One region of the Mesorhizobium sp. M0195 genome, then DNA from elsewhere that is predicted to be linked to it. Evidence: riboswitches for the same ligand, from Rfam matches in the RefSeq annotation. Region 1 holds a riboswitch; the other holds the start of a gene.
The links. A riboswitch is a leader RNA that binds a small molecule or an ion and turns the genes downstream of it on or off. The one in region 1 is predicted to bind cobalamin.

Region 1 (15,499 bases):
CGCTGATTGGTTTGCCAGATGTCGCGGCGGGTGGTTGCGACGATGACCTGGAACACCGGCACGCCGGCGCGGTCGAACAGGGTTTCAACGCCCGGCTCGGCCCCAGAGGCGAAAGCTGTGGCGGTGATGATGGCGGCAGGCTTCAGCGTTGCAAGCGCGGTTTCAACAAAGGCGAGTGAGGCCGGGTCCTTGAGGCTGGAGACGAAGATAGGCACGGGAGCCATGCCGCGCGCGCTCAGCGCTTCGAAAAGCGCGTCGATGGGCGCGACGTCGGCCGCGAGCAGCATCGAACGGTAGAAGAGGATTGGCACGACGTCCCCCTCCCTCTCGAGGGGAGGGTGGCCCGAAGGGCCGGGTGGGGTCATTGCGGCAGTGCTCGACGCCTCTTTGAGTTGGCGCGCTTCGGAGAGGACCCCATCCCCGGCCTGCGGCCGGACCCTCCCCTCGAGGGGGAGGGGGACGCCGCGTTCTACGACCCCCAGTCCCGGCTCGTAAAATCCAGCCTTTGGCACGCTAACGGGTTCGGCTACCGCCGCACCAGATCCAGCGAGACTTGCCAGCCTCTGCACCAGCGCCGTCATATTTGCCGGCCCGCCCTCGCGAAAATAGCCAAGCAGGGCGTCCAAATCCTCGCGCGGCAGCGTCGAGCCTTCGATCAGTCGCAAATCCTCGTCGTGGCTCTCGCCCGGTAGGAGCGCCAGCTTGATACCGCGATTTCGCGCGATAACGGCGAGCTGGTCGCAGCCATAGCGCCACCACTCGTAGCCGCCGAGAATGCGGACCAGAATGACCTTGGCGTGGCGGGCGACGCTCTCGGTCCAGAGGTCGACGGACATCGGATGGCGCAGGTCGCGCAAGGCGGCGAGCCGCATCGAGGGCAGGCGGTCCGCATCCGCCTTCCACGCCGCCGCCAGCCCGGCCAGGTCGCTGTCGGTGAAGGACAGGGCCACGACATCCGCAGGCGTTTGCCTGAGATCGACAGGCTCGGCGAGATCGTCGAGCGAGGCGGATGTGGTGGTGAGGATGTGCATCGCGGCTTGTACCTGGGGTCAGCCGGCGAGGATACGCTCTATCGCCGGGCGGTTCAGCCCTTTCAGACCGATGACGACAAGGCGCGAGCGGCGATCGTCTTCAGCGGTCCAGGCCCGGTCGTAATAATGGTTGACGCGCGGGCCGACGGCCTGCAGCAGGAGCCGCATCGGCTTGCCGCCAACCTCGACGAAGCCCTTGACGCGCAACACGTTTTCTTCCTCCGCCGCCGTGGCGACGCGTTGTGCGAGCTCGTCCGGGTTAGACACGGACGCGATGTCGATGACGAACGAGTCAAAATCGTCATGTTCGTGGTCGAGCTCGTCGTCGTGATGGGTTTTGCGGTTCTCTATGTCGTCCTCGACGGCGAGGCCGAGGCCGAGCAGCACCGACGGATCGACCTTGCCTTGCGAAGTCGGCACGATCTTCACCGCCCGCGCAACATGCTTGCCGATGACGGCATTGGCACGGGCCGAGCCGGCTGCGTCCATCAGGTCGCTCTTCGAGAGGATGATCAGGTCGGCGCAAGCGAGCTGGTCCTCGAATACTTCCTCGACCGGATCGTCGTGTTCGAGCGTCTCGTCCTGCGCGCGCTGCGCCTGCAGGGCGTCCATGTCGTTGGCGACGCGCCCATCAGCCAGCGCCGGTCCGTCGACGACGGCGATAACGCCATCGACGGTCACCCGGCTCTTGACCGACGGCCACTGGAAGGCCTGGACCAGCGGCTTGGGCAGGGCCAGCCCGGACGTCTCGATCAGGATATGGTCGACCCTCGGCATCAGCGACAGGATCTGGTCGAGTGCCGGGACGAAATCGTCGGCGACAGTGCAGCAGATGCAGCCATTGGCCAGCTCGACAATGTTTTCCTCGGGGCAGGTGTCGATGCCGCAGCCCTTCAGGATCTCGCCGTCGATGCCGATGTCGCCGAACTCGTTGACGATGATGGCCAGCCGCTTGCCTTTGGCGTTTTCGAGCAAATGGCGGATCAATGTCGTCTTGCCGGCGCCGAGAAATCCGGTAACGACGGTGCAGGGGACGCGCGAAAGGGGGGCAGCGGTCATATCAAGTCCTTCAAAAGGTCGAGGGGAGGGATGCGGGCAACCAGACCGCGCTTCAGGCAATCGGGACGGCCGCGCCACGGAATGAGCCCATCCGTCGAGGTGGCGAACAGCTTTGCGCCGGTCACGAGATCGGCGCCGCTGGTCGCGGTCAGGTCGCCGAAGACGTAACTCCAGCAGCCGTCGCGCAGCATGGCGGCGCTGAGCCGGCGCTTGCAATTGCCGAGGCATTCGACGGTGCGGATTTTGATGTTTTCGCCGGAAGCGGCGCGGCGCGTGTCCTCGGCGAGCAGTTCGCCGGCGCGGGGATGAGCGTCCGAACCGGTCTCGTCACGGCAGGAAGAGCAGACGATGACGGTAACGCCGGCCGGGGAATCGTCAGGGCCGGACAATAAATCCGCTGTCTCAGCCGAAAAACTGCTGTCGCGTTCCAAATCAGGCTCCTTGCCCGGAAAACCCGCCAGGCGATCGGATTCTTATGTCCTAGACGGCAGGTCTCCTGGCTCGCGGGTCATCGCCTTGGTGCCGCCTTCCCGGGAATATCCCAGTGGTTTTCGGCCTTGGCTCGTCGCTTACAGTTGCGGGGACAGCCGCGGATTTGAAATCGAGATTTCGCACCGCATTCCCTCTTGGCCCCTGCCGTTGCGGGCAGGGGACCGTCTGAAACGGATTTAGGCTTGTGGAGGCAGTCGTGTCAACGCACGTCTATGACGCGGCGATATCTGCGAGCGGCCGGCCAAGGTCGCCGGCAGCCGTCACCGCGATGCGCTCAAGCCCGAGCCAGCCCTGCATCTGCTTCAATTCCTCGAAGAGTTCGGCAGCGGTTTGTGGCGGGGCGCCGGGCTCCGCATAGGCGGCATGGACGCGCAATACGCCGGCCGGACGGTCGGCCCTGAGGTCGACGCGCCCGACGATGCTGTCGCCGAGCAGGAACGGCAGCACATAATAGCCATACCGGCGCTTTTCGGCCGGCGTGTAGATCTCGATGCGGTAGTGGAAGTCGAACAATCGCTCGGTGCGCGACCGCTCGAAGACCACGGGATCGAACGGCGCAAGCAAGGCGCGCGCCTCGATCCTGCGCGGCAAACGGACGTTCTTATGGAGATAGGCTGTTTTGCTCCAGCCGTCGACGCTCACCGGCAACAGCTCGCCAGCCTCGACCAGCTCCTCGATGCGGCCCTTAATATCGGCGGGCGAGAGGCGGAAATAGTCGCGCAGGTCGCCTGCCGTGGCGACGCCATGGGCGCGGGCGGAGATGCGCAGCAATTCGCGGTGGGCGTCCTCGGGGCAGGGAACCGGTAGAGCGAGTATCGCGGGCGGCAGTACGCGCTCCGGCAGATCGTAGAACCGTTCGAAGCCGCGGCGATGCGCGGTGGTGATGCGGCCGGCCCAGAACAGCCATTCGAAGGCGTGCTTGGCATGGCTCCAGCCCCACCAGCCGCCCGAACCCTTCTGGCCTTCGAAAGCCGACGCCGCGATCGGGCCTCGTTCGGCGACCTCGCGATAGATGTCTTCGATATAGGCGGCGTGCTCGCGGCCCCATTTGGCCAGTCCGCTGTACATTTCCTCGCCGCGCTCGGCCCGCTGCATGCGCCAGCGCATCAGCGGATAGGTCTCGACCGGCAGGAAGGAGGCTTCGTGCGCCCAATATTCAAAGACCATGCGCTTGCGCGTTATGGCGGCGTCGTCGAGCAGCGCCAGCTTGTAGGGGCCAAGCCGCGAATAGAGCGGCATGTAGTGGGCGCGCACCACGGCGCTGACGGAATCGATCTGCAGCAGGCCGGTACGGGCAAGCACGCGGGCCAGATGTCGGCGGTCGGGTGTACCGGCGGGTCGGGGGTCATTGAATCCCTGTGCCGCCAGCGCGATGCGGCGGGCCATGCGAAGTGAGATTTTTTCCTTCATCAATGCGGGTATCCTGATGATGCCGGACAGAGAAGAGAATCTGTGATTCCGCGCCATGCTAGCAGGGTTTTGGCGGTATCCATGTCAGGAGAGAAAAGTGGAGTGAAAAGTGAAAGAAATCAAACAGGAGCGGATCTGACCAGTTTTCCCGGATATGCCGCCCAGTACCGCGATTTGAACAAGGTTTGACTTGCTTCGCCGAAAGCGCTGCGCTAACCCTCGCCGCGTTGCAGCATAGAGCCCCCTTAAAACGGTTCAGTGGTTAAACTGTCACGCTTCCGCAAGTGGGTCCGGTGCTGTAATCAGAGTGGATTGGCCGCCAACGGAAACTGCAGCATGAACGCACTTTTAGGTTCGTACCTGCCCATCGTCCTGTTCATCGGCGTGGCGCTGGTGGTCGGGCTGGCGCTGCTTGCCGCACCCTTCCTGGTGGCCTACCGCAACCCCGATCCGGAAAAGCTTTCGGCCTATGAATGCGGCTTCAACTCGTTCGACGATGCGCGCATGAAGTTCGACATCCGCTTCTACTTGGTGTCGATCCTGTTCATCATCTTCGATCTGGAGGTAGCCTTCCTGTTTCCTTGGGCGGTGTCGTTCAGCCAGATCGGCATGCTCGGCTTCTGGTCGATGATGGTGTTTTTGGCGGTGCTGACCATCGGCTTTGCCTATGAATGGAAAAAAGGAGCGCTGGAATGGGATTGAACGACAGTTCCGGCACGCTCGTCGCGCCGAAGCCCAAGGGCCTCATCGACCCCAACACCGGCAGGCCGGTGGGGTCCGACGATCCGTTCTTCCTGGAGATCAACAACGAGCTCGCCGACAAGGGCTTTCTCGTCACCTCGACCGAGGCGCTGATCACCTGGGCGCGCAGCGGCTCGCTGATGTTCATGACCTTCGGTCTCGCCTGCTGCGCGGTCGAGATGATCCATACCTCGATGCCGCGCTATGACTCCGAGAGGTTCGGTGTCGCGCCGCGCGCGTCTCCGCGTCAGTCCGACATCATGATCGTTGCCGGCACGCTGACCAACAAGATGGCGCCGGCGCTGCGCAAGGTCTACGATCAGATGCCGGAGCCGCGCTACGTCATCTCGATGGGCTCCTGCGCCAACGGCGGCGGCTATTATCATTATTCCTATTCGGTGGTGCGCGGCTGCGACCGCATCGTGCCGGTCGACATCTACGTGCCCGGCTGCCCGCCGAGCGCCGAAGCGCTGCTCTACGGCATCCTTCTGCTGCAGAAGAAGATCCGCCGCACCGGCACGATCGAACGGTAAATCGCCATGGATGAAGATCGGATCATTTATGGCAACCCTGAGCCTTGGCTGGATTTGATGTTCAAAACGTTCGAGCAGCGATTTGTAAAGACGGACTCCGGTTCGACGTTTTATTCGTCGGCGCTTTCAACAGACACGAAATTTGGTGCTGCTGGTGTTGGTGTCGACATCCGATTGGATGACTGGGAAGCTGAGCCGACAAGCGACCCACGAATAGTCTTTTATCACGGCGACGTGAGACTGCGATCGCTTGGCGATCGCACCAAGAATCTGATTGCTGAAATGTCGGCCAAGTTTCCCTCCGCCGCGTCTGGCCAGGGAGCGCCTGCCGAAAAGCTGTTTGTGGAATGCGTTGCTCTAAATGGCGACCCCGCCAATCTGGAAACCCGGCAGTTCGTTGGAAAGCTGTTTTTTGGCGAGCCGGGTGACGACAATGAATGTCAGGTTTTTTTGACCATTGATGCCGCCAGGGAGAGCGGTTGGTTTGGCGAGAAAGATCCGGATGACTCGCACAAGGTTCTAGGCTGGTTGGCGAGGCTGTCATGACCCAGGCGTTGAATGACCTCTCTACCTATCTCGGCGAGAAGCTGACCGGCCGGATCGGCGAGGCGGTGCTCGCCTATGGCGAACTCACCATCTCAGTCGAACCGCGCGACCTGATCGAGGTAGTGACCTTCCTGCGCGACGACCCGAAATGCCAGTTCATCTCGATCATCGACGTCTGCGGCGCCGATTACCCGTCGCGGGCAAAGCGCTTCGACGTCGTCTACCATTTGCTGTCGCCGAGGCAGAATATCCGCATCCGCATCAAGGTCCAGGCCGACGAAGAGACGCTGGTGCCGTCAATCACCGGCATATATCCCGGCGCCGACTGGTTCGAACGCGAAACCTACGATCTCTATGGCGTGCTGTTTTCGGGTCATCCCGATCTGCGGCGGATTCTGACCGACTACGGCTTCGAAGGCCATCCGCTGCGCAAGGACTTTCCGCTGACCGGCTTCGTCGAGGTACGCTACGACGACGAAGCCAAGCGCGTCATCTACGAGCCGGTGGAGCTCAAGCAGGAATTCCGCAATTTCGATTTTCTGTCCCCATGGGAAGGCACGGATTATGTTCTGCCGGGGGACGAGAAGGCAAAACAGTGAGTAGTGAGTAGTGAGTAGGAATTGGAAAAAAGGATCGAATCTTATCGCGACCTGAAGGTGTGGCAATCGGCGATGGTGCTTGCTGAAGATTGTTACCGCATCAGTAAAGGGTTTCCGAAGGAGGAGATCTACGGCATGACCTCGCAGATGCGCCGATCGACGGTTTCGATCGCAGCCAACGTCGCGGAGGGATACGGTCGAGAAAACAGAGGTTCGTTCGTTCAATTTTTGCGCATGGCGCAAGGTTCGTTGAAGGAACTGGAAACGCACATTTTGCTGGCATGCCGGGTTGGGCTGCTACGAAAAGACGATGAGATTGAACTGCTACTGCGATGCGAAGAGATTGGAAAAATGACGAGATCTCTTATCCGGACGGTGCAGGCCAAGCAGGCGGAATGAAGCAGGCATTGAGGTTGATGATCACTACTCACTACTCACTACTGACTCTTCGCCAGAGGCGCCTCCATGGCTGAAACCTCCGTCCGCAACTTCAACATCAATTTCGGCCCACAGCATCCGGCTGCGCACGGCGTTTTGCGCCTCGTGCTGGAGCTCGACGGCGAGGTCGTCGACCGGGTCGATCCGCATATCGGACTGTTGCATCGCGGCACGGAAAAGCTGATCGAGCACAAGACTTATCTGCAGGCGGTGCCTTATCTCGACCGGCTCGACTATTGCGCGCCGATGAACCAGGAGCATGCCTTTGCGCTCGCAGCCGAGCGGCTGCTCGGCATCGAGGTGCCGAAGCGCGGGCAGCTTATTCGAGTTCTCTACTCTGAGATCGGCCGCATCATGTCGCACATCCTCAATGTGACGACGCAGGCGATGGATGTCGGCGCGCTGACGCCGCCGCTGTGGGGCTTTGTCGAGCGCGAAAAGCTGATGGTGTTTTACGAGCGCGCCTCGGGCTCGCGCATGCATGCGGCCTATTTCCGGCCGGGCGGCGTGCATCAGGACCTGCCGCAGAAGCTGATCGAGGACATCGGCAAGTGGATCGACCCGTTCCTGAAGTCGATCGACGACCTCGACGCGCTTTTGACCGGTAATCGCATCTTCAAACAGCGAAATGTCGACATTGCCACCGTCTCCCTGGCGGACGCCTGGGCCTGGGGCTTTTCCGGCGTCATGGTGCGCGGCTCGGGTGCGCCGTGGGACCTGCGCAAATCGCAACCCTACGAATGCTATGCCGAGCTGGATTTCGACATTCCAGTCGGCAAGAACGGCGACTGTTTCGACCGTTATCTTGTACGCATGGAAGAGATGCGGCAGTCGGCGAAAATCATGCGCCAGTGCGTCGACCTGTTGCTCGGCAAGGAGGGCGGCGGGCCGGTGTCGAACCTCGACGGCAAGGTGGTGCCGCCGAAGCGCGCGGCGATGAAGCGCTCGATGGAAGCGCTGATCCATCACTTCAAGCTGTACACCGAAGGCTACCGCGTGCCGGCCGGCGAGGTCTATGCCGCGGTCGAGGCGCCGAAGGGCGAGTTCGGCGTCTATCTCGTCTCCGACGGCACCAACAAGCCCTACCGCTGCAAGCTGCGCGCGCCGGGCTTTGCGCATCTGCAAGCCATGGACTTTTTGTGTCGCGGCCACATGCTGGCCGACGTCACCGCCGTTCTCGGCTCCCTCGACATCGTGTTTGGTGAGGTCGATCGCTAAATGTCAGTCCGCCGTCTCGCAGAAGCCAGCCTCCAGCCAGCCTCCTTCGCCTTCAACCGGGCGAATGCGGCAGCGGCGAAGCAGTGGATCAAGAAATATCCGAAGGGGCGCGAGCAATCCGCGATCATTCCCTTGCTGATGCTGGCGCAGGAGCAGGAAGGCTGGGTGACCAAGGCGGCGATCGAGGCGATCTCCGACATGCTCGGCATGCCCTATATCAGAGGGCTGGAAGTTGCCACCTTCTATACGCAATACCAGCTCAATCCGGTCGGCAGCCGCGCCCATATCCAGGTCTGCGGCACCACGCCCTGCATGCTGCGCGGCTCGGAAGCGCTGATGGATGTGTGCCGCTCGAAGATCCATCACGACCAGTTCCACACCAACGACAAAGGCACGCTGTCGTGGGAGGAGATCGAGTGTCTCGGCGCCTGCGTCAACGCGCCGATGGTGATGATATTCAAGGACACCTATGAGGATTTGACGCCGGAGCGGCTTGCCGAGATCATCGACCTTTATGACGCCGGTAAGGGCGCCACGGTGGAACCGGGACCGCAAAACGGCCGCGTCACTTCCGAGCCGGCCAGCGGCCTGACGACCCTTAAGAGTGAAAAGGCGATCCTCAAGGCGACCCGCGACCGGGAAACCAGGGCCGCGACCAAAGCCGCCAAGGAAGCGGCGCCGGCGGCCGCTGCCGCAGCGCCGGTTCCGCCTGCTGCCGCGCCTGCACCGGCGCCAGTTGCGCCCTCGAATGCCAGCAAGCCGAAGACCGATGCGGTCGAGACCAGCCCGGCGCTGAAATCGCCGTCGGCGACAAAAGTCGCGCCAGCGGCGGAGAAGGCGGCGAGCGTTGCAGCGCCTCTGCATTCGGCCGCCAATGCCAACAAGGCCGAGCCGCAGGTCGAGGACGTCTCGAAACAGCGCAAAGGCTCCAAGAACAAGGCCGAGCCGGCGTCTGCTTTCAAAGCGCCGGAGGCCAAGGTTAAACCGGCGAAGGCTGCCGCCGAAGCGGCCAAGCCGTCGCCCGGAAACGGGAGCCGGCCGACCGGCAAGAAGCCGGTCTGAGGAACGAGCAATGCTTCAGGACAGAGACCGCATCTTCAACAACATCTACGGCCGCTTCGACAAGTCGCTGGCCGGCGCCATGGCGCGCGGCGCCTGGGACAACACGCCCGGCATCATCGCCAAGGGGCGCGAGTGGATCGTCAACGAGATGAAGGCATCGGGCCTGCGCGGCCGCGGCGGCGCCGGCTTCCCGACCGGGCTCAAATGGTCGTTCATGCCCAAGCAGAGCGACGGCCGGCCGAGTTATCTCGTTGTCAATGCCGACGAGTCCGAACCCGGCACCTGCAAGGACCGCGATATATTGCGCCACGATCCGCATACGCTGGTCGAGGGCTGCCTGATCGCCGGCTTCGCCATGGGCGCGGTCGCCGCCTACATCTATGTGCGCGGCGAGTTCATCCGCGAGCGCGAGGCGCTGCAACTCGCCATCGACGAGGCCTATGCGGCCAAGCTGATCGGCAAGAACAACACCTCCGGCTACGATTTCGACATCTACATGCACCATGGTGCCGGCGCCTATATCTGTGGCGAGGAAACGGCGCTGCTCGAAAGCCTCGAAGGCAAGAAAGGCCAGCCGCGGCTGAAGCCGCCGTTTCCGGCCAATGTCGGCCTCTATGGCTGCCCGACGACGGTCAACAATGTCGAGTCCATCGCCGTGGCGCCAACCATCCTGCGCCGCGGTGCGGCCTGGTTCTCGTCCTTCGGCCGGCCCAACAATGCCGGCACCAAGCTGTTCTGCATCTCCGGCCACGTCAACAATCCGTGTACCGTCGAGGAGGCGATGTCGATCCCGTTCCGCGAACTGATCGAGACGCATTGCGGCGGCATCCGCGGCGGCTGGGACAATCTGCTGGCGGTCATTCCGGGCGGCGCCTCGGTGCCGTTGGTGCCGGCCGAGCAGATCATCGACGCGCCGATGGATTTCGATGCGCTGCGCGACCTGAAATCGGGCCTAGGCACCGCGGCTGTCATCGTCATGGACAAATCGACCGATGTCGTGAAGGCGATCGCGAGGCTGTCCTATTTCTACAAGCACGAGAGCTGCGGCCAGTGCACGCCCTGCCGTGAGGGCACGGGCTGGATGTGGCGGGTGATGGAACGGCTGGTGCGCGGTGAGGCGCAGAAGCGCGAGATCGACATGCTGCTCGACGTGACCAAGCAGGTCGAGGGCCACACGATCTGCGCTCTGGGCGATGCGGCGGCATGGCCGATCCAGGGCCTGATGCGGCATTTCCGTGGCGAGGTGGAGCGGCGCATCGACGAGTTTTCGCGCAACGCACACCGCGCCGAACCGGTGCTGGCGGCGGCGGAATAGAAGAATTCAAAAAATGCGGGCGAATGCCCGAAACGAGGAAACGAGCGCGGGGCAGACGGAAACGACCAGGAGACCACCTATGTCGCTGTTTTCGATACCCGACGATTTGACGCCAGATGGGGACCCGTTCTTGAAGATGAACCAGGACCTGACCAGGACAATGCCGAAGGAGATGGCCAGCGCCGTCAATCTCCTGGCGCATCCTGTCGCCGGCGCGGCGGCGATGACGGCACTCGGCATCGGGCTTGCCAACCACGCCTTTGGCGTCTGGATAGGCGTGCTTTCAGGCGTGGCCGAGACCTCGCAGCGGCTTTGGCAGCCGGTCACCGAGGATTTCGAGGCCCGGACCGAACGCGTTTCCGCGACCGGCAAAACCTCCTCGACCAAGGCGCGCGCAGCCACCAAAACCCTGATTGCCGAGGCGCAGTCCTTCGCCAATGACGTGACCGACATTGCGACAAGCACTGCGGCGCGGAGCGTGGCGAATGCGAGCACCGTTGCAGCGGACGCATCGGCCGGGCTCATGCCGGAAGATTTCAAGCAGCCCAAGCCGATGGACCGGCCAGCCGTGCCCGTCGACCTCAAGGCAATATCGGGCATCGGGCCGAAACTGGAAAAGGTGCTGAACGGCCTTGGCATCTGGACATACGCCCAGATTGCCGCGTGGACGCCGCAAGAGATCGCCTGGGTCGAAGATTACCTGTCGTTGAAGGGCCGTATCGGCCGTGACGGCTGGATCGGTCAGGCGGCCGCATTGGCCGAGGCCAAAAATTGAATTCAATATCGTGCGCGGCGTCGGCTGCGCACGGAAGGAAAGATTGCGGAACGTCCGCAGGGGTTTGAGGCGAAATGGCAAAGCTCAAGGTCGACGGGAAAGAGATCACTGTACCCGACCACTACACGCTGCTGCAGGCGGCCGAGGACGCAGGTGCGGAAGTGCCGCGCTTCTGCTTCCATGAGCGGCTGTCGATCGCCGGCAATTGCCGCATGTGCCTGATCGAGGTGAAGGGCGGCCCGCCCAAGCCGCAGGCGTCCTGCGCCATGGGCGTGCGCGACCTGCGCCCCGGTCCAAATGGCGAGCCGCCGGAAATCTTCACCAACACGCCGATGGTCAAGAAGGCCCGCGAAGGCGTGATGGAATTCCTGCTGATCAACCATCCGCTGGACTGCCCGATCTGCGATCAGGGCGGCGAGTGCGATCTGCAGGACCAGGCGATGGCGTTCGGCGTCGATTCCTCGCGCTACCACGAGAACAAGCGGGCGGTCGAAGACAAGTATATCGGGCCGCTGGTCAAGACGATCATGAACCGCTGCATCCATTGCACGCGCTGCGTCCGCTTTACCACCGAGATTGCCGGCATATCGGAGCTTGGTCTGATCGGCCGCGGCGAGGATGCCGAGATCACCACCTATCTCGAAAGCGCGATGACTTCGGAACTGCAGGGCAATGTCATCGACCTTTGCCCGGTCGGCGCGCTGACCTCCAAACCCTACGCCTTCCAGGCACGCCCTTGGGAACTGACCAAGACAGAGTCGATCGACGTGATGGACGCCGTCGGCTCGGCCATCCGCGTCGATAGCCGGGGCCGCGAAGTGATGCGCATCCTGCCGCGTACCAACGAGGCGGTGAACGAGGAGTGGATTTCCGACAAGACCCGCTTTATCTGGGACGGCCTGCGCACGCAGCGCCTCGACCGGCCCTATGTGCGCAAGGACGGCAGACTGGCCCCCGCAAGCTGGGCCGAGGCTTTTGCCGCGATCAAGGAAGCGGTGTCGAATGCCGCACCCGAAAAGATCGGCGCCATTGCCGGCGATCTCGCAGCCGTCGAGGAGATCTACGCGCTGAAGCTTCTGATGGCTTCGCTCGGCTCGAGGAACACCGACTGCCGCCAGGACGGTGCCGCACTCGATCCGTCGCTCGGCCGGGCGAGCTATGTCTTCAACCCGACCATCGAAGGCATCGAACAGGCCGATGCAGTGCTGATCATCGGCGCCAATCCGCGCTTCGAGGCATCCCTGCTCAACGCCCGCATCCGCAAGCGCTGGCGGGCCGGCAATCTGCCGGTCGGCGTCATCGGCGATATCGGCGATACGCGCTATGATTACGAGCAGCTCGGCGCCGGGCCGGAATCGCTGAAGGATCTGGCCGACGGCAACGGCAAGTTCTTCCAGCTGCTGAAGAAGGCGACGCATCCGCTGATCATCGTCGGACAGGGTGCGCTGGCGCGTCCGGACGGGACGGCCGTGCTCGGCCAGGCGGCGAAGCTCGCCGTCGCCGTCAACGCCGCTAGGGCCGACTGGAACGGCTTTGCCGTGCTGCACACCGCCGCGGCACGCGTCGGCGGCCTCGATGTCGGCTTCGTGCCGGGCGAGGGCGGCAGGAATGTCGCCGGCATGCTGGGCGAGACCGACGTGCTGTTCCTGCTCGGCGCCGACGAGATCGACATGGCAAAGATCGGCGGCGCTTTCGTCGTCTATATCGGCACGCATGGCGACAAGGGCGCGCATCGCGCCAACGTCATCCTGCCGGGCGCCGCCTATACCGAGAAGTCGGGCACCTTCGTCAACACCGAAGGCCGCGTGCAGCAGACCAACCGTGCCGGCTTCGCGCCCGGCGAAGCGCGCGAGGACTGGGCGATCCTTCGGGCACTGTCGGATGTGCTCGGCAAGAAGCTGCCGTTCGATTCGCTGCAGCAACTGCGCGCAAAGCTCTATGCGCAATACCCGCATCTTGCCCGCGTCGACCATGTCGCGGCCGGCGACCCGGCCGACATCGCCAGGGTGGCCAAGCTCGGCGGTCGGCTGAACAAGGGCACCTTCACCTCACCGGTCAAGGATTTCTACCTGACCAATCCGATCGCGCGGGCTTCCGCGGTGATGGCCGAATGCTCGGCTTTGGCGAAAAACGGCTTCAGGCAGGCGGCGGAGTAGATATGGACACCTTCTTCTCCTTTTATGTGCTGCCGGCGCTGCTGATCCTTTTGAAGTCGGTCGTGCTGATCGTCGTTCTGTTGATCTTCGTCGCCTATGTGCTTTACGCAGACCGCAAGATCTGGGCGGCGGTGCAATTGCGCCGCGGACCGAACGTCGTCGGCCCGTGGGGCACGCTGCAGGCCTTCGCCGATCTGCTGAAATTCGTCTTCAAGGAACCGGTGATCCCGTCCGGCGCCAATAAGGGCGTTTTCCTGCTGGCGCCCTTGGTGTCGGCGGTGCTGGCGATCTCTGCATGGGCGGTCATACCGGTCAATGAAGGCTGGGCGATCGCCAACGTCAATGTCGGCATCCTCTATGTCTTCGCCATCTCCTCGCTCGAGGTCTATGGCGTGATCATGGGCGGCTGGGCGTCCAATTCGAAATACCCGTTCCTTGGCGCGCTGCGCTCGGCGGCGCAGATGGTGTCCTACGAAGTCTCGATCGGCTTTGTCATCGTCACCGTGCTGCTTTGCGTCGGCTCGCTCAACCTGTCCGACATCGTCCTGTCGCAGCAGGACGGGCTGGGCACGCGGCTCGGCCTGCCCAACACCTTCCTCGACTGGCATTGGCTGTCGCTGTTCCCGATGTTCATCGTCTTCTTCATCTCGGCGTTGGCCGAGACCAACCGTCCGCCCTTCGACCTCGTGGAAGCCGAATCGGAACTCGTCGCCGGCCACATGGTCGAATATTCCTCGACGCCGTTCCTGTTGTTCTTCCTCGGCGAATATGTCGCCGTCGTCCTGATGTGCGCGCTGGCCACCATCCTGTTCCTTGGCGGCTGGCTGCCGCCCTTCAACTTCGCGCCGTTCACCTGGGTGCCGGGGCTGATCTGGTTCGTGCTCAAGGTCTGCCTGGTGTTCTTCATGTTCTCGATGGTGAAGGCGTTCGTGCCGCGCTACCGCTACGACCAGTTGATGCGGCTCGGCTGGAAGGTCTTCCTGCCGATCTCGCTGTTCATGGTGGTCGCCACCGCCGCTTTCCTAAAAATCACGGGGTTTGCCTGATGTCTGCATTATCCCAGGCCGCCAAGTCACTGCTTTTGCAGGATTTCGTCGGCGCTTTCTTCCTATCGATGCGCCAGTTCTTCGCGCCGAAGGAGACGATCAACTATCCGCATGAGAAGGGACCGGTCAGCCCGCGCTTCCGCGGCGAACATGCGCTGCGCCGTTATCCGAACGGCGAGGAACGCTGCATCGCCTGCAAATTGTGCGAGGCGATCTGCCCGGCGCAGGCCATCACCATCGAAGCCGGCCCACGCCGCAATGACGGCACGCGGCGCACCGTGCGCTACGACATCGATATGGTGAAATGCATCTATTGCGGCTTCTGCCAGGAAGCCTGCCCGGTCGACGCCATCGTCGAGGGGCCGAATTTCGAGTTCGCGACGGAGACGCGCGAGGAACTTTATTACGACAAGGACAGGCTTCTGGCCAATGGCGACCGCTGGGAGCGTGAGCTGGCGCGCAACATCTCGCTGGATGCGCCTTACCGCTGATATTTGATGCATGAACGGGGCGAGGGCCTCGTTCAGAGGATGATCCCGAAAAGTTGCAGACTTTTCGGACAAGATCATCCTCCGGAATGAAAGAGTGTCGCATGTTTTCTTTTCGATCGGGTCTTTCAACCCGATCGGAACATGCGATAGGAACACGCAACTTGCCGACCGGAGGCGGTGGCAAAAAACAGGACGAACGTCCTGTTCTGACAGGAAACCCGGGGGAACCCATGCTGAGTGGACTAGAGGCGGCCTTTTTCTACCTCTTCGCCTTTGTCGCGGTGGCATCGGCGTTCATGGTCATTTCGGCGCGCAATCCCGTGCATTCGGTGCTGTTCCTGATCCTGACCTTCTTCAACGCCGCCGGCCTGTTCATGCTGACCGGCGCCGAGTTCCTGGCGATGATCCTGCTCGTCGTCTATGTCGGCGCGGTGCTGGTGCTGTTCCTGTTCGTGGTCATGATGCTCGACGTCGACTTCGCCGAAATGAAGGAAGGCGCCCTGCAATATGCACCGATCGGCGCGCTGGTCGGGCTGATCCTGGCGGCGGAGCTTATCGTGGTGCTCGGCGGCTATACATTCGCGCCG
Region 2 (15,499 bases), on a different contig from region 1:
TCACGGAGAATGCCTCCTGAGAGAGCTTCGTGCGACCCCGGACTTCGCGAACACTTATCGGCCGCGGCGCATGAACCTTCGCGATCACGCCTGCGGACGACAGTTCATTCTTCAGTGCCAATAGGTCGTCGACGCAAGGAACCGTCACGAACGCCTTGCCGTGATCGACCATCTCCGTGAGTATCGCGTGGGCCGTCCTGAGCGGCAGCTGTCTCTTAACGAGAATCCGGGCGGCCTCAGGAGTATTCGCGCCGTGAAGAAAACTGAGACTCAGTCGGACGGGAGAGCCTGACGACACCGGGACGACGTCCCGGGTTCGCACCCGTTGTCCGTACCGCTCCATGAATTTCGATTTAGTCGACATTAAGCTTCTCCGCGATCACTCGACCGAGCTTGCGCAATTTGGACCATCCCCACTGGAAGCATCGCGATAAAAGTACGCCAAACAACGCTAAGGGAGAACAAGCAGTGATCTGATTTCGTTCGACGCTCGTTTTCGAGAGCCGTTCTGGGTCGTTCGCAATCAACTGTGTAGGCCAGCGGAGCGAGCAAGGAGCGCCAGATCCGGACAGGGCTGAGTGGTGTGTTTCTCCGAAAGGTGGGCCATGCCCTAAGGGACACGAGATGTAGTGGACTCGTCGATCCGCGCGGTTTCGATTCGCGCACCCGGGCACAACGCTTGGATAAGTCCCATCAAATGCTCTCCGGTGCCCGTCATCTGTATAGCTGACATTGGGCCGAGGGCTTCCAGCACGAGCCACATGGCGCGGGTATCGACCGTGACCCATGGTGCGCCGCCCCTGCCGCCAGTTCCAGCGGCGGCACGTGACACCGGCATCATCGCACCAGATGACTTCGCCCGGTTCGGGATGCTCGGTTACCATTTCACCTTGCTCGATCGTGTCGAATGGCTCCGCTCCCTTCGCAATTAAAAGTCTCGGGACCCCTGGTAGAGATCGAGATCTTCCCCGCCAATCGGCATCAACCAGTGGGGAAATCCGCGGGAGAGAGCCATCTTTCCGCACCCGCTTGAGAAGCGCGGCGGCCGAGCACGGCGTTCGATTGGCCTTTGTGCCGAAAGCCTCGTAGGCAACGGCCCACGCCGCAAGACGCGCGTCCCTTTGGGCGTCATCGCGAAGCGCCGCCTGTTCCGCCGCCGCAATCGTGTCGTTCAACGCCTGTGCATCCGGCACGTCGATTCCAGCGTTCCGCACCACAATGCTGATCAGATGAAAATCCCGGTAGCGGGCCTAGATCTCGGGGCAATCAATGGCGTGAAAGACATGGGATGCTCTTTTCTCATGGGGAGGTTTGCGCTGCGCGGGTGGTTCGGGAAATGTTTCAAGAAAGGTGCTTGTCGAGCGTCCAGATCTTCTGGCGTCGCCATGGTGCATGCCGCACCATGCACTGGATAATTCCATCATTCGGCGGTGGACAAGGCCTGATAGAGATCGTCGATTATGTCTTGCGGGTGCTCGAGCCCACCTCGGCCGGCAACAAGCTACGCCTCCTCCAGATCCTCCATTTCATAGGAGGCAGCGGGCGCGATATGGATGTGAAGCAGCTTTCCTTGCCGGGTCATGCATCGCTTTCGGAAATTCGTCTCGCACGAAAATCTGCCGCCAAACTGGCCTGATCAACAGCATGGTATGGCGTTTTCCCAGTCCAGTTGGCTTTGCAACGAAACGCGGTTCAGCCCAAGGGTCGGTTTCCTCGCCAGCACGCCGCGTCCCCGCCGTTTTAGCCACCGTGTCCCGGCAACGCGTCTTGTACCTGCCTGACAACCGCTCGCAGGACCTCAACGCCCTTCTCGATCTGCCGAATGCTCAAGGCGGCATAGCCCATTACAAGCCCCATGCGATCGATGTGGCCTTCGTCCGACTGCCGCTCGTAAAGGGGCGAGATCAGGTGTAGCCCCAGGCCCGCGCCTCGGGCGGCTTCGACCAGGGTCGTTTCCCGCGATCGCGGGAGTTCGTCGAACCAAACGACGACGTGCAGACCGGCCTCTGCTCCCTGGACAGCGATGCGATCTCCGAAGCTGCGCCGCAAGGCGCCCAACAACGTCCCCCGACGCTCGCCGTTCAGCCTGCGCACACGCCGCACATGGCTTTCGTAGCCGCCACTCTCGATCAAACAGGCCAGAGCCTCCTGTTCAGCCACCGGCGAATGCCGGTCCGCGAATTGTTTGGCGGTAGCGAAGACCTCCTGCAATTCCGCCGGGACGACGAGGTAGCCGATACGCAGCATCGGCGAGAGCGTTTTGGAGATCGTGCCGAGGTAGATGACAGCCCCGTGGTCCTCAAGACTGTGCAGCGGAGGGACCGGATTGATGTCGTAGCGATATTCGCTGTCGTAGTCGTCCTCGATCACATAGGCGTTGTTGTGCCGCGCCCATTCCAGAAGCTGATGGCGGCGCGCGATCGGCATGACGCCGCCCAGCGGAAACTGATGCGATGGCGTGACATAGGCCAGTCGCGCCCCGATCCCCGCCAGCAACTCCGTCTTCATCCCGTCCTCGTCGACGGTGACGGGGATGGGCAAGGCACCCGTACTGGCAAAGACCTGACGCGCCATCCTGTAGCACGGGTCCTCGATGACGAAGCGGTCGGCACGATCGAGAAGCAGGCGAGCGCACAGATCGAGGCCCTGCTGCGAACCGTTGATGATGATGATCTGCTCGAGGTCGCAGCTCAGGGTTCGGGCGCGCCAGAGATAGCCCTGGAGCGCCTGGCGCAGCCGGCGCGAGCCGCGAGGGTCGTCATAGGCAAGACGCAACGGGCGCTGCCCCATCGCCTCGTTCATCGCACGTTTCCAGACCAATGCGGGGAAGTCTGACGTCGCCAGGTCGCCATAGCGGAAATCGACCTTCAGCCCAGTCGGCAGATAATCCGGCCAGGGCGGCGTAACGCGCAGTCGTTCGCCATAGGCGGACAGATGAACCGGGCCGACTCGTTTCGCGACAGTGCGGCTCGTCTCAGGACCGATCAGCGAGGATGCAACGCGAGGTCGTGCGCCTTGACGGACTTCGATAAAGCCTTCCGCGGTCAGTTGGTCATAGGCGACCGTCACCGTCGTTCGCGAAACCCCAAGGTCATTTGCCAGGCCGCGGGAGGACGGCAGCTGACTACCGGTTTCATAGACGCCGCCGAGGATCTGCTCGCGAAGAGCCTCGTAGATCTGGCGTGCACCCATCGCGTGCGTGCGACCTGCAGAACCGGCACTTGAAGACTGGACCATTTCATTCATCGCCAACTGGATATTTCACATTGGCCAGTTTGCCGTCAATCTTTCGGAAACCCAAGCAAGATCTTAGAGGCCGAATGACCCGCTCCTATCAATCGGAAACCGATGCTCTCACGCGGTCGCTCAACGACACCGGTCCCGGATTCGCCACTCGGGCGATCCATCATGGCTACGATCCCGCCGGCTTTTCCAATGCCGTTCAGCCGCCAGTCTTCTTGACCTCGACCTATGGATTCGAAAGCGTGGCAGCGAACGAGGCCGCCGCCGCGCTTGGCGGAAGGCTCTATGCGCGCGAATACAATCCGACGACGGAGATCCTCGAACAACGGCTCGCCAATCTGGAAGGAGCCGAGGCAGGTCTGGTCGTTGCCTCGGGGATGGCGGCTTTCGGCACACTGATCTTGTCGCTCCTGTCCCAAGGCGATGAACTCATCGTCCACAGGACACTTTATGCGAACACGCTTGCCATGGTCGAACAGGCGGTCCCCCGCTTCGGCATCAAGGTCGTCGCGGTCGACCTGTCCGATCCTCACAATCTCGATGCCGCGATCACCGAGCGGACCCGGCTTGTTTTCTTCGAGACGCCGGTGAATCCGCTGAGCCGCATCCTAGACATCGCTGCCATTGCCGAGCGCGCCCACGCGCGCGGTGTAAAGGTTGCAGTCGACAGCACCTTCGCCTCCCCCGCGCTCCAGCGGCCGCTCGAACATGGGGCCGACCTCGTGCTCCACTCGCTGACCAAATACATCAATGGGCACGGCGATGCCCTTGGCGGGGCGATTCTCGGCGACGCGCAAACGCTCCGCACGCTGCACGAAACGGGCCTGCGCTACATCACCGGCGCAGCGCTCTCGCCCATGTCAGCTTTCCTGATCCTGCGCGGTCTGAAGACGCTGACGCTGCGCATGGAACGCCACAGCGCCACTGCCCTTGCGGTGGCTCGGGCGCTCGAAGCGCACCCGGCGGTGGCATGGGTGAGTTATCCCTTCCTCGACTCGCACCCTGATCAGGTGACGGCGCGAAAACAGATGTCCAACGGATCGGGCATGTTGGCCTTTGGCCTCCACGCTGGATACGAAGGAGCGCGCCGGATGATGGACCGGCTCAACCTGATCACTCGCGCCGTCAGCCTCGGCGATGCCGACAGTCTCATCTATCACCCAGCAAGCCTGACCCGTGCCCGGCAGCCGATCCGCAAGGATGCGCATCTGGCCGATGGAGTGGGCGAGGACCTCATGCGTCTCTCGGTGGGTCTTGAAGACGCCGACGACCTAGTCGCGGACCTGCGGCGGGCTCTGGACGCCTTGTGATGACCTGTCGTCCGGCAGTCCTGCGCTGACGCACAAACCTGGAGCCTTGCCATGGCATTCCTGAGCGGTCTTTCCGCGTTTCCCATCACGCCCGCCGATCGTGACGGCCGCGTCGATACCGTTGCTCTGCGCAGGCTGATTGCTCGGCTTGGCGCCGCTCAGGTCGATTCCATCGGTCTTCTCGGCAGCACCGGCACATACATGTATCTGACGCGCGAGGAACGGCGGCGGGCGCTCGCCGAGACCTTGGACGAAATCGCCGGGCGAATGCCGGTCGTGGTGGGTGTGGGCGCGCTGCGCACCGATGAAGCCGTGGGGCTCGCGCAAGACGCCCAGGCCCTTGGAGCTGCTGCGGGTTTGCTTGCCGCCGCCTCCTACACCCCGCTCACTGATGACGAGGTGTTCGAACATTTCTCCACGGTGGCGCGCGAAAGTGGCCTTCCGATCGTCATCTACGACAATCCAGGAACGACGCATTTCCGTTTCACCCCAGCACTCGTCAGCCGCCTGGCAAAGGTGCGGGGGATCGTCGCTATCAAGAATCCGACAGACAAGGGCGATGCGATCAAGAGCCATCTGGCCGACCAGAGGCGCACTATGCCGGAAGGGTTCTCGATCGGCTACAGCGGCGACTGGAACGCCGCAGAGGCCATGATCGCCGGCGCCAACACATGGTACAGCGTCCTCGCCGGCATCCTGCCCGAGGTCTGCGTGAAGATCGTCACGGCGGCGCAACAGGGCGATCCGGCCGAAGCGCGACGGATCGATGCCACGCTTGCGCCGCTCTGGAGCCTCTTCAAGGAGTTCTCGAGCCTTCGCGTCGTCTATGCACTTGCCGATTTGCTCGACATTTGCCGTGCCGACCCCCCGCGTCCCATCCTGCCTCTGCCCTCAGCAGCGAAGCGCCAGATCGCCGCCGCGTTGGAACGCTTGCCATCGGATGTCAACCGGTGAACAGCGAACCCGGCGGCCAGTGAAGGAACCTGTCATGTATGTACCCGCGCATTTCGATGAACCGAGCCGAGAAGTCCTCTACGAACTGATCGAGAACAGTGCACTTGGCATGCTGATAACCCATGGCCGGAGCGGTCTCGACGCCAATCACATCCCCTTCGAACTCGACACGTCACAGGGAGAAAACGGTACCCTTTACTCCTGAGCGATTAATAGACGTGCCGAAGGAAAGTGCACATTCTCGCTCGAGTGACTTATTTCAAAGGATGTGATCGCGTTTTGGCACATTCACGGCCGACATGCGGCAGCCGGTCACTCACCAACAACCGGGAAACCCTCCGGCCTACACTTTCTACCGGAGCGCACGTGCTGCATCGACCATGTTCATGAGGGCAGGGCGGACCTCCTCCCATTTGCGTGTTTTGAGGCCACAGTCCGGGTTTACCCACAGTTGGGAATCCGACAGTCGCTCGCGGGCAAGCATGACGAGATCCGAAATCTCCCCGACTTCCGGGACACGTGGTGAGTGAATGTCGTAGACTCCGGGCCCGATTTCGTTCGGATATTTGGAGCTCGTGAAGGCGTCCAGCAGTTCCATTTTCGAGCGCGACGTCTCAATCGAAATGACATCCGCATCCATTTCAGCGATCGCGTCGATGATCTCGTTGAACTCCGAATAGCACATGTGGGTATGGATTTGAGTCGCGTCCTTTACACCCGTTGAAGCGATCCGGAAGCATTCGACAGCCCAGTCGAGATAGTCGTTCCAATCAGACTGGCGCAGTGGCAATCCTTCGCGAAACGCGGCCTCATCGATCTGGATCATCCTTGCGCCGGACCATTCGAGATCCGTCACTTCGTCGCGGATGGCGAGCGCGATCTGGCGGCATGCTTCGGAGCGCGGTACGTCGTCGCGAACAAAAGACCAGTTGAGAATGGTCACTGGGCCTGTGAGCATTCCCTTCACAGGGTTTTCCGTAAGCGACTGGGCGAATTGCCACCAGCGCAGCGTCATCGGATTGCGCCTCGATACGTCGCCGAAGATGATGGGGGGGCGCACGTAACGCGACCCATAGCTCTGCACCCAGGCATGCTGGGTGAAGGCGAAGCCGGACAGCTGCTCGCCGAAATACTGTACCATGTCGTTTCGTTCGAACTCACCGTGCACCAGCACGTCCAGCCCGATCTCTTCCTGCCAGCGAATTGCAGCCTCGATCTCCTTCTTCAGGAAGGTCTCGTAGTCGACATAGCTCAGCTGGCCCTTCGCATGAGCGGCCCGCGCCCTGCGTACCTGCGGCGTCTGCGGGAAGGACCCGATGGTCGTCGTCGGGAACGGCGGCAGCCCGAGCGTGCCGGCCTGGACTCTGGAGCGCTCGGCAAAAGCGCTCTCTCGTCGCTTCATGCTGTCGTCAATGCTGGCGATCCGTCCCTCAACAAGCGGGTCATGGATCTTCGTGGATGTCACGCGAGTGGCGGCAGCCTCGGCAGACGCTTTCAACGCGCCTGCCACCGCATCCCTGCCTTGGGACAGGGCCCGGGCAAGCAACACCAACTCGTCGGTCTTCTGGGCCGCGAAGGCGAGCCACGACCTGATGTCCGCGTCGAGTTCCGTCTCCATGCGGAGGTCGATCGGCACATGCAGCATCGAGCAAGAAGGCGCGATCTCGACGCGGTCCAAGGGCCAGCCGGCGACGATCGGTTTGATGCGGTCGAGAATGGCGGGCAGGTTCGCACGCCAGACGTTGCGGCCATCGATCAAGCCAAGCGAGAGCACCAGATCCTTCGGTGCGAGCCGACCCACCGTTTCCAGCTGCTCGGGAGCGCGCACGAGATCAATATGCAGCCCGGCCAGGGGCAGAGAAACCGCGGTTTCGAGATTGTCTCCCAGCGGCCCGAAATAGGTAGCCAGCATGATCTTCAACTCGGGCGCGGCTTTCGACAGCTGGCCATAGGCGAATTCGAACGCAGCTCGTTCGTTCGGGTTCAGATCGAGGACAAGCGCTGGCTCATCGATCTGCACCCAGTCGGCTCCAGACAGCTTCAGCCTCTGCAGGAGTTGCTCGTAGACGGGCAGCAGCCGCGGCAGGAGCGCGATGGGATCGAATCCTTCGGCAGGCGATTTCGCCAGCTTGAGGAAGGTGATCGGTCCAAGGATGACTGGGCGTGTGTGAACGCCGAGAGCTTTAGCCTCGATGAAGTAATCGACCGGTTTCGTCGACGAGAGGGCGAACGTCTGATCATCGTTGAGTTCCGGCACAATGTAGTGATAGTTGGTGTCAAACCACTTGGTCATTTCCATCGCGGTTACATCAGACCGATGAGCCGCCTGCTGGTGACCAGCGTGTCGACAATCCTCCGTCTGACCCTGGTTGCCCCGCCCCATTGCGAAGTAGATGTCAAGTGGAACCTCGCCGCTATTCCAGCCGTAACGGGATGGAACGGCGCCGACCATGGCTGCGGTGTCGAGCACATGGTCGTAGAGCGAGAAGTCGTTCGACGGGATTTTCGACACGCCGCGATCGTGCTGCTCCTCCCAGCTAGCGGCACGGAGCGCCTTCGCGGTCGTGAGAAGGTCGGCAGCGGACGATTTTCCGGACCAGTAGCTTTCAAGCGCGAATTTCAGTTCTCGCCGACGACCGAAGCGGGGCACGCCGAGCGTTGCTACAGGAATTTGCTGAGAGACAGTCATGCCAGACCCCGATGGTTGGGGCGTCGGTGCAAGGAAGGCGCTAGCAGGCCGGCACGAACGCCAGGCTGCAGCGGCCACCGAGACACCCCGCCCGTGGACGTAATTCGCCGTGGCAGGTCTCCTGGCTCGCGGGGTCATAGCCTCTACCCGTCTTCCCAAGGCTATTCGCCTCAGTGACATGAGTGGGGTTGGCTCGCCGCTAACAGTTGCGGGGGCAGCGCCGGCATCGCACCGGCTTCCCTCTTAGCTCCGCTGCGGCAGCGCCGTACGGAGAACCACGACGCGGGAGACAATTACAGCAGTTCGCTTCTTTGTCAAACGCCGCATAAAGAAATGTTTATGTCGTTATGTTAAATTTCCGTTGGCATGTTCCAAAGGTCGCCTCGAAAGCGAAAACTGTGGAAGCCTTGAGCGGCCGGTAAATCAAAGCAATGACGCACGGCGCCCTTGTCCAGGAGGATAGGAGTTCGTCGGCTGCCGGCAGCAAACATACCGGCAAGCGCCGTGGTGCTGCTTAGCGCATCATGCGAACCACCTCGGCGTCGAACTTCGGCTCCGAGGTTCCGACCGCTTCGTTGGTGATCTGCTCGCGACCGTATTCGGCTCAATGGCGAGGCTGTTGCCCATGTGGAAGCTGTTGGCCGTGATGCCCTCGGTGATATGACACAACGATTTCGGGGGGAGCACACCGAGGCCAGGCGCAGCGGCGTGTTGCGAAGTGATCGAGGCCAATGTCTCGAACTGCTTGTTCGCAGCCCACCGGCTCAAGGTAACCCGGCTCAAACCACCGGGCCAGCTCAAGTCCTGTCCAAATGAGGCCTGAGCGGCAAATCGTCGTGCACGCGCACGGTTTGGCGTTCGATCTTGTGATGCGTCTTGGGCGGACAATCGCCACGGTGCAGCGCGCAGAAGCGGTCCCCAATTGGGAAGCCGAGGGCGGTGAGGGCAAGCCAGCGCCACAGGCGGAAGGGGACTTGGACCTGTTTGCCCTGCTGGACCACAAGTTCGCGACACAGGGCCTCAAGGAGAAGACCAAGAGTGATTATGCGCGGGACCTCGCCAAATTCATCAAAAGCAGCGGGCAGTCAAAGTTCGGCGCCGATTGACATGGAGATAGCCATCGCGGCCGACCGCCCAGGCGGACCGCAAGCCGGAATACAACCGGGTGCAGGCGGCCAAGCTCGTCCACAAGATGGCGTCGGGCACACACCGGCGATGGGAGAGCGGACCGTGGAGTGCAGGAACTTCACGCCTATCCACGCTCCCGTGGACGTGTCCTGCGGCACATCGGCAGCGATATTGAGGAGGCAGTTGAGCTTCTGGTCGAGCACTCTTACCTGCCATTACCTACGCTTAACGTCATCTCGTACTGAAAACGCACCACGCAAGGTCGAGATGTAACATGCGCCCTTCGTGGATGGTTCTAAGCTTCCTCGGGCGCGGTCAATCTGTGATAACGGTCGCTTGGAACCTCCATCACCGCGACGCGATCAAGGTTGGCATATCGCGCTCGGTAGTAACCTTCTTCCTCCACTTCGGCGAAACTACACTGGGGAACGTCAAAGGTCGCAGCTTCCAATCCGAAGAAAGTCGTAGCGGTTTCTTCATCCAAGAAGTTCCACTCATCTTCTCCGTCGTCATATGTGACGCGAACATAGGAGGCCATGCGCGCGGCTTCCTGATCACCCATCTCTGCGATGATGGCATCGCATTCTTTCTTCAGCTTTCCTGAAACCTCACCCTTATCCCAGTCATCCAAAGCCCGATAGATTTCTGGATGATAATACTCTGGCATCTCCTCTACATCGTCACCGATAAGCTCAATGGTGCGGACATATTGCGGATTTATCAAGAGTATTTTGTTGTCAAGGCTCCAACAATACAGCCATGGCCTGCTTGTGTTATTTCTACGCAGATTATGAAGTTCCTTCAACTGACGTAAAATCGATTCACGCGCCTTTTCATCGATAGGATATTGGCGGCTGCCAACAGTCGTCTTGATTCTGAGCGTGCCGTATCGCGTTTCGGCATCGGCAATTGCAAACGGGCTCGTGCGCCACTCCTCGACATCAATCTTCCAGCCCAGCAGCTCCTCGACCGTGCATTTCAACGTGAGACAAAGGTCCTTGATCTGCTCGACGTTCAACTGCGTTTTGCCTGTTTCCCAACGGGCCACAGTCTGTTGCGTCGTTGCCATCTGCTCTGCCAAATCTTTTTGAGTCATGCCCAGTCGAACCCTAAGCTCTTTCATGTTCATAACTCACCTCGCGTGTTCAACACACGCATTGTGGATGAATTAATCTAACACGTCAAGCGTGTTCAAAAATCGCAGCATGTGTTTTTAGGGCGTCTTCGAGGCTCCGGCAGCCGTTCGTGACCACTTGCGCAAGACACAGGGCTGGTACACAGCACGAATGGGGCGATCAAAAATTACTGCTGCGATGCTCGTCATCAGCCAAGCTGCCGCCGCACCTTCCACTAGGGTGCCAAGGTTCGAAATGAGTGCAGACGACCATAGCGAACGGAAGGTCTTGTGCTCAAAAGGAACGAGTGAAGATGTTCTCTTCGCCATTGTGGGAAGCTTCGGGATCGACCGCGGGGCTGGATTTGTTTCGCCTCACTCAACCATGGCCTCGCCGTACAAGCCAAGCTGCCACAGTGGCGCGCCTGCTAACCCAGAAAACTTGGCGGCCTTACAGGCATGCGCAGGACGCGCGAAGCCGCTCAAATCCCCCCAGATGGGTCAGCCATCGAAGACCGGCATCACTTGCCCGTTGAGCGGCTATACGATAGTGCTCCGCGCTAAGCAGGAAGCGCCAAAAATTCGAGCGGCGACTTCATTCTTCTATTCAGGAAGGAACTATGAGGCGGCAGACGCGACCATTCACCGTGGAAGTCAAACAAAAGCGCAATTATCAAAAAGCCGCACGTTCCATCTGGGGCAATTTCGACATCGCCGCGGCGATGGCCGAGACAGCAAAGGAAGTCGAGCCGTTAAATCGTCAGCTTGTTGACTCTACTGTCGTGGCCCCTGATGCTGAACCTTTGGACAAACCGCGAGTGGAACATTTCATGGCCAATCCCCTGGAAACCGAGTCAGCAGTAGTTCATAGCGAACCGGCAGACAAAGCGGGAACGCCAAAACCGAAGACGAGAGCGCGGCGGTCGAGGAAGCCAGGAGCTGAGGCGAGCGCCGGCGCCAAGCCGATATCCGCGACCACTGAAGCACCGCCGTCAGCGCGAACAGGCCGAAAGAGCTACTCCGCGAAGGATCGTGCCCAAAAGCTGGCGCAGATCGAGACCTCGATCGGCGGCGGCGCTACTCTCAAGAGCGCGGTGAAGCAAGCCGGCATCTCGGAACAGACATATTATCTTTGGAAGAAGGCGGCGGCGCCTGCGGCGGACAGTGACGGGCTGAAGGATCTCGTCGCGCTCGAGGAAGAAAACAAGCGGCTAAAGAGCCTGCTTGCCGATCGTCTCCGCAAGGAGAATGCGGAACTGAAGAAAAGGCTTGGGCTGGATTAAGGAGGGTGGGCAGCTGGTTCTTGGCTCGCCGCGCTACAGCAACCCCGCCTGTTCGGCCTCGCGGCGCAGATTCTGCCTTGGCCTTGGGCCGATCTGCTGGATGACCAGTCCGGCGGCCAGCGAGCCGAGGTCGCCGCACTGCTTCAGGCTGCGGCCTTGCGTGTAGCCATAGAGGAAACCGGCGGCATAGAGGTCGCCGGCGCCTGTCGTGTCGACCAGCTCGCGGATCCTGGTCGCCTCGATGGTGACGGTCTCGTCGCCGCGCACGATCACCGAGCCCTTTTCCGAGCGGGTGACGGCGGCGATCTTGCAATCCTTGCGGATCTGCGCCAGCGCCTCGTCGAAGGACGCGGTCTGGTAGAGCGACTTGATCTCGTGGCTGTTGGCAAAGACGATGTCGACGGTGCCGGAGCGCATCAGATCGAGGAACTCGTCGCGGTAGCGGTCGACGCAGAACGAGTCCGACAGGGTCATCGACACTTCGCGCCCGGCGGCGTGGGCGAGTTTCGCCGTCTGCCGGATCGCTTCCTTGGCGCGCGGCGGGTCCCACAGATAGCCCTCGAAATAGGTGACGGCGGCGCCCGACGCCTTGTCGGCCTCGACGTCCTCCGGGCCGAGCTCGACGCAAGCGCCGAGATAGGTGTTCATCGAGCGCTCGCCGTCCGGCGTGACGAAGATCATCGAGCGCGCCGTCGGCGGTTCGCCGTTGAGCGGCTTTGTGTCGAAGGCGACGCCCTGGGCATGGATGTCATGCGCGTAGATTTCGCCGAGCGCGTCGTTGGAGACCTTGCCGAAGAAGGCGGCGCGGCCGCCGAAGGAGGCAACGCCCGCCGCCGTGTTGCCGGCGCTGCCGCCCGAGGCTTCGATGGCCGGGCCCATGCGGCTGTAGAGCAGTTCGGCGCGCCTCGTGTCGATCAAATTCATCGCGCCTTTGATGATGCCGTTGGTCTCCAGGAACGCCTCGTCGCACTGGGCGATGATGTCGACGATGGCATTTCCGATACAAAGCACGTCATAGTCCGGCATCAATTCATGTCTCCGCCAACGAGCCACCGGCTTTCTGCGATGCCGGCCGGGCGCGGGTCTGGCCAGTGGGAATGGGCTTTCCGCTTGCCAATCCGTTCGGCGCCGGCCCTCACGGGGCGGCGAGTCCTGCCTCGCGCCGCAATTCCTCGGCCCTGTCTGTCTTCTCCCAGGTGAAATCAGGCTCTTCACGGCCGAAATGGCCATAGGTCGCGGTGTTGCGGTATATAGGGCGTAAGAGATCAAGCATCTTGATAATGCCCTTCGGTCTGAGATCGAATAACTCAAGAATGAGGCGCTCGATCCTTCTTTCCTCAACCCTCGCTGTCCCGAACGTGTTGACCATGACAGAAACCGGACTGGCCACGCCGATTGCGTAAGCAAGCTGCAGCTCGCAGACGTCCGCAAGTCCGCTAGCGACGATATTCTTCGCGACATACCGGGCCGCGTAGGCAGCCGAGCGGTCAACCTTGGACGGGTCCTTGCCCGAAAAGGCGCCGCCGCCGTGACGCCCCATCCCGCCGTAGGAATCGACGATGATCTTGCGTCCAGTGAGGCCGCAGTCGCCACGCGGCCCACCGACCACGAACCGCCCCGTTGGATTGACCAGAATTCTGATGCCTTCCGTCTCCAAGTGGGTCGGCAGGACAGGCTTTATGATTTCCTCAATGACGCCCTCGCGGACCGTCTCTTGCGAGACCTGCTCGTCATGTTGGGTCGATACGACGATGGTATCCAGGGCGACCGGGCGCAACCCCTCATAGCGCACTGAGACTTGGGATTTCATGTCAGGACGCAACCAGCCAAGCTGTCGTGCTTTCCGGACATCTGCCTGTCGTTTCGTCAAGCGATGAGCGAGCTGGATCGGCAAAGGCATCAGAGTATCGGTTTCGCGGCAGGCGTAGCCGAACATGAGGCCCTGATCTCCCGCTCCCTGTTGGAGGTCCTGCCCTCGTCCCTCGTCAACGCCTTGGCTGATGTCGGGCGACTGCTCGGTGAGAGCATGAACGACGGAGCAACGCCGGCCGTCAAAGCCGACGGCCTCATCGTCGTATCCAATATCGAGAATCGTATCGCGCGCAACTTGGCTATAATCCACCTGCGCATCGCTGGTAATCTCGCCAGCCAGAACGACCATCCCTGATTTTACCAACGCTTCACAGGCGACACGCGCCTTGGGATCGGTGCGGAGGATGGCATCGAGGATGGCATCCGAGATGTTGTCGGCCAACTTATCCGGGTGTCCCGCGCCAACCGATTCGGAAGAGAACACGAACTGCCTAGCCATGAAATGCCTCGCTTCGGGTGTTGGAGTTGTATGGGACATTTTGCTTAGCCCACCTTACCTGTCGGTGATGCCCGGGACCTCGAACGCAGCGCACAAGTCGGCAACGTCTCTTCGCACGCAGGCATGGAGATCCTCGTCGTCTGGCCGCCGAAGGACGGAGTCAATGAAGCCAGCAATTTGCACCATTTCCACATCGCGCATGCCCATTGACGTCACTGCTGGCGCCCCCAGGCGAATTCCGCTTGTGACCGCCGGATCCCGCGGGTCGCCAGGCACCATATTAAAGTTTGTGATGATGCCTGCCTTTGCTAGTCGCTCGGCATAGGCCTTGCCCGATAGCGGTCGATCGCGCAGATCAAGGATCAGCATGTGATTGTCCGTCCCCCCGGTAACCAGGTCATAACCTCGCTCGAGCAGTGCCTGGGCCAGAGCCTTGGCATTCTTGACGGTCTGTTGGCCGTAGCTTCGGAAGGACGGGTTCGCGGCTTCGTGCAAGGCAACAGCTAGCGCAGCGATGACATTCATGTGGGGCCCACCCTGCAGGTGAGGGAAGACCGCCCGATCTATTCGTCTGGCGAGATTGTATTTGCTCTTTGGATGATACAGGGCCTGATAGCGATCTTCGTTCCTGGACAAAATGAAACCACCGCGGGGACCGCGGATCGACTTGTGTGACGTGCTGCTGACCACGTCGCAATGGCGCACGGGATTCGGGTGCGCTCCCGCGGCAATCAGGCCAACGATGTGCGCGATGTCGGCTACGAGATAGGAGTTCGCTTCCAGGGCGATTTCTGCCATTGCCGCGTAGTCAAAGACACGCGGGTAAGCAGTTCCGCCGACCCAAATGAGCCGCGGCCGTTCGCGCTTGGCTGTCTCGCGCAAGCGGTCATAGTCAATCTGCTGTGTCTTTTCATCTAGTCCATAGGGGACGCGTTGATAGTCAGTTCCGGAAAAGTTGATGGCCCAACCATGAGTCAGATGGCCACCTTCCGGAAGGGGCAAGCCCATGACTTTGTCACCGGGGCTCAAAAGCGCACGATAGACAGCCTGGTTGGCCGGCGAGCCGGAATAAGGCTGGACGTTGGCATGCTCGCTGCCAAATAGTGTCTTCAAGCGCTCAATGGCTAGGTTCTCAAGCTCATCAACGATCTCGTTTCCGGCATAGTAGCGCGCACCGGGGTACCCCTCGGCGTACTTGTTCGTGAAAATCGAGCCGTTCGCTTCCAGCACGGCCGAGGACGCAAAGTTCTCAGATGCGATGAGTTTGAGGGTCGTCCGCTCCTGCCGCTCCTGTCTCAGAAGCAGCTCGTGAACGCGGCAATCAACTGCGGCCAAGGAAGACCGCCCGTAGGTGTCGGGCTGCGCGATGGCGCCGTCGGCGGAATTGTCCATGGTAGCTTCGCGCTCCAATTGGATTGATCTATTTCACGGTCAAGCATGCGGTCCCCTTGGGCCGCGTGTCTCGTA

Region 2: linked by a shared signal. The riboswitch ahead of metE (5-methyltetrahydropteroyltriglutamate--homocysteine S-methyltransferase) and the one ahead of NKJ12_RS15535 (DUF1636 family protein) in region 1 are both predicted to bind cobalamin.

What each region holds. Positions count from the first base shown of each region.
Region 1 covers NZ_JAMYSV010000006.1:225,865-241,363, forward strand. Annotated here, with positions in the region: gene NKJ12_RS15525 (cobaltochelatase subunit CobN) at 1-1,031, opposite strand, end outside; gene cobW (cobalamin biosynthesis protein CobW) at 1,050-2,090, opposite strand; gene NKJ12_RS15535 (DUF1636 family protein) at 2,087-2,521, opposite strand; cobalamin riboswitch at 2,560-2,763, opposite strand; gene NKJ12_RS15540 (winged helix-turn-helix domain-containing protein) at 2,793-3,992, opposite strand; gene NKJ12_RS15545 (NADH-quinone oxidoreductase subunit A) at 4,329-4,694, shown strand; gene NKJ12_RS15550 (NuoB/complex I 20 kDa subunit family protein) at 4,685-5,266, shown strand; gene NKJ12_RS15555 (hypothetical protein) at 5,273-5,812, shown strand; gene NKJ12_RS15560 (NADH-quinone oxidoreductase subunit C) at 5,809-6,411, shown strand; gene NKJ12_RS15565 (four helix bundle protein) at 6,433-6,810, shown strand; gene NKJ12_RS15570 (NADH-quinone oxidoreductase subunit D) at 6,877-8,067, shown strand; gene nuoE (NADH-quinone oxidoreductase subunit NuoE) at 8,068-9,129, shown strand; gene nuoF (NADH-quinone oxidoreductase subunit NuoF) at 9,140-10,444, shown strand; gene NKJ12_RS15585 (helix-hairpin-helix domain-containing protein) at 10,524-11,219, shown strand; gene nuoG (NADH-quinone oxidoreductase subunit NuoG) at 11,294-13,375, shown strand; gene nuoH (NADH-quinone oxidoreductase subunit NuoH) at 13,378-14,421, shown strand; gene nuoI (NADH-quinone oxidoreductase subunit NuoI) at 14,421-14,912, shown strand; gene NKJ12_RS15605 (NADH-quinone oxidoreductase subunit J) at 15,143-15,499, shown strand, end outside.
Region 2 covers NZ_JAMYSV010000026.1:3,229-18,727, reverse strand. Annotated here, with positions in the region: gene NKJ12_RS28390 (helix-turn-helix domain-containing protein) at 1-364, opposite strand, end outside; partial or broken gene NKJ12_RS28380 (MOSC domain-containing protein) at 1,505-1,582, opposite strand; gene pdxR (MocR-like pyridoxine biosynthesis transcription factor PdxR) at 1,741-3,246, opposite strand; gene NKJ12_RS28370 (trans-sulfuration enzyme family protein) at 3,321-4,553, shown strand; gene NKJ12_RS28365 (dihydrodipicolinate synthase family protein) at 4,605-5,507, shown strand; gene NKJ12_RS28360 (FMN-binding negative transcriptional regulator) at 5,542-5,712, shown strand; gene metE (5-methyltetrahydropteroyltriglutamate--homocysteine S-methyltransferase) at 5,860-8,196, opposite strand; cobalamin riboswitch at 8,291-8,491, opposite strand; gene NKJ12_RS28350 (hypothetical protein) at 9,048-9,302, shown strand; gene NKJ12_RS28345 (helix-turn-helix transcriptional regulator) at 9,620-10,453, opposite strand; gene NKJ12_RS28340 (MFS transporter) at 10,538-10,768, opposite strand; gene NKJ12_RS28335 (transposase) at 11,059-11,721, shown strand; gene NKJ12_RS28330 (adenosine kinase) at 11,755-12,747, opposite strand; gene metK (methionine adenosyltransferase) at 12,857-14,032, opposite strand; gene glyA (serine hydroxymethyltransferase) at 14,087-15,424, opposite strand.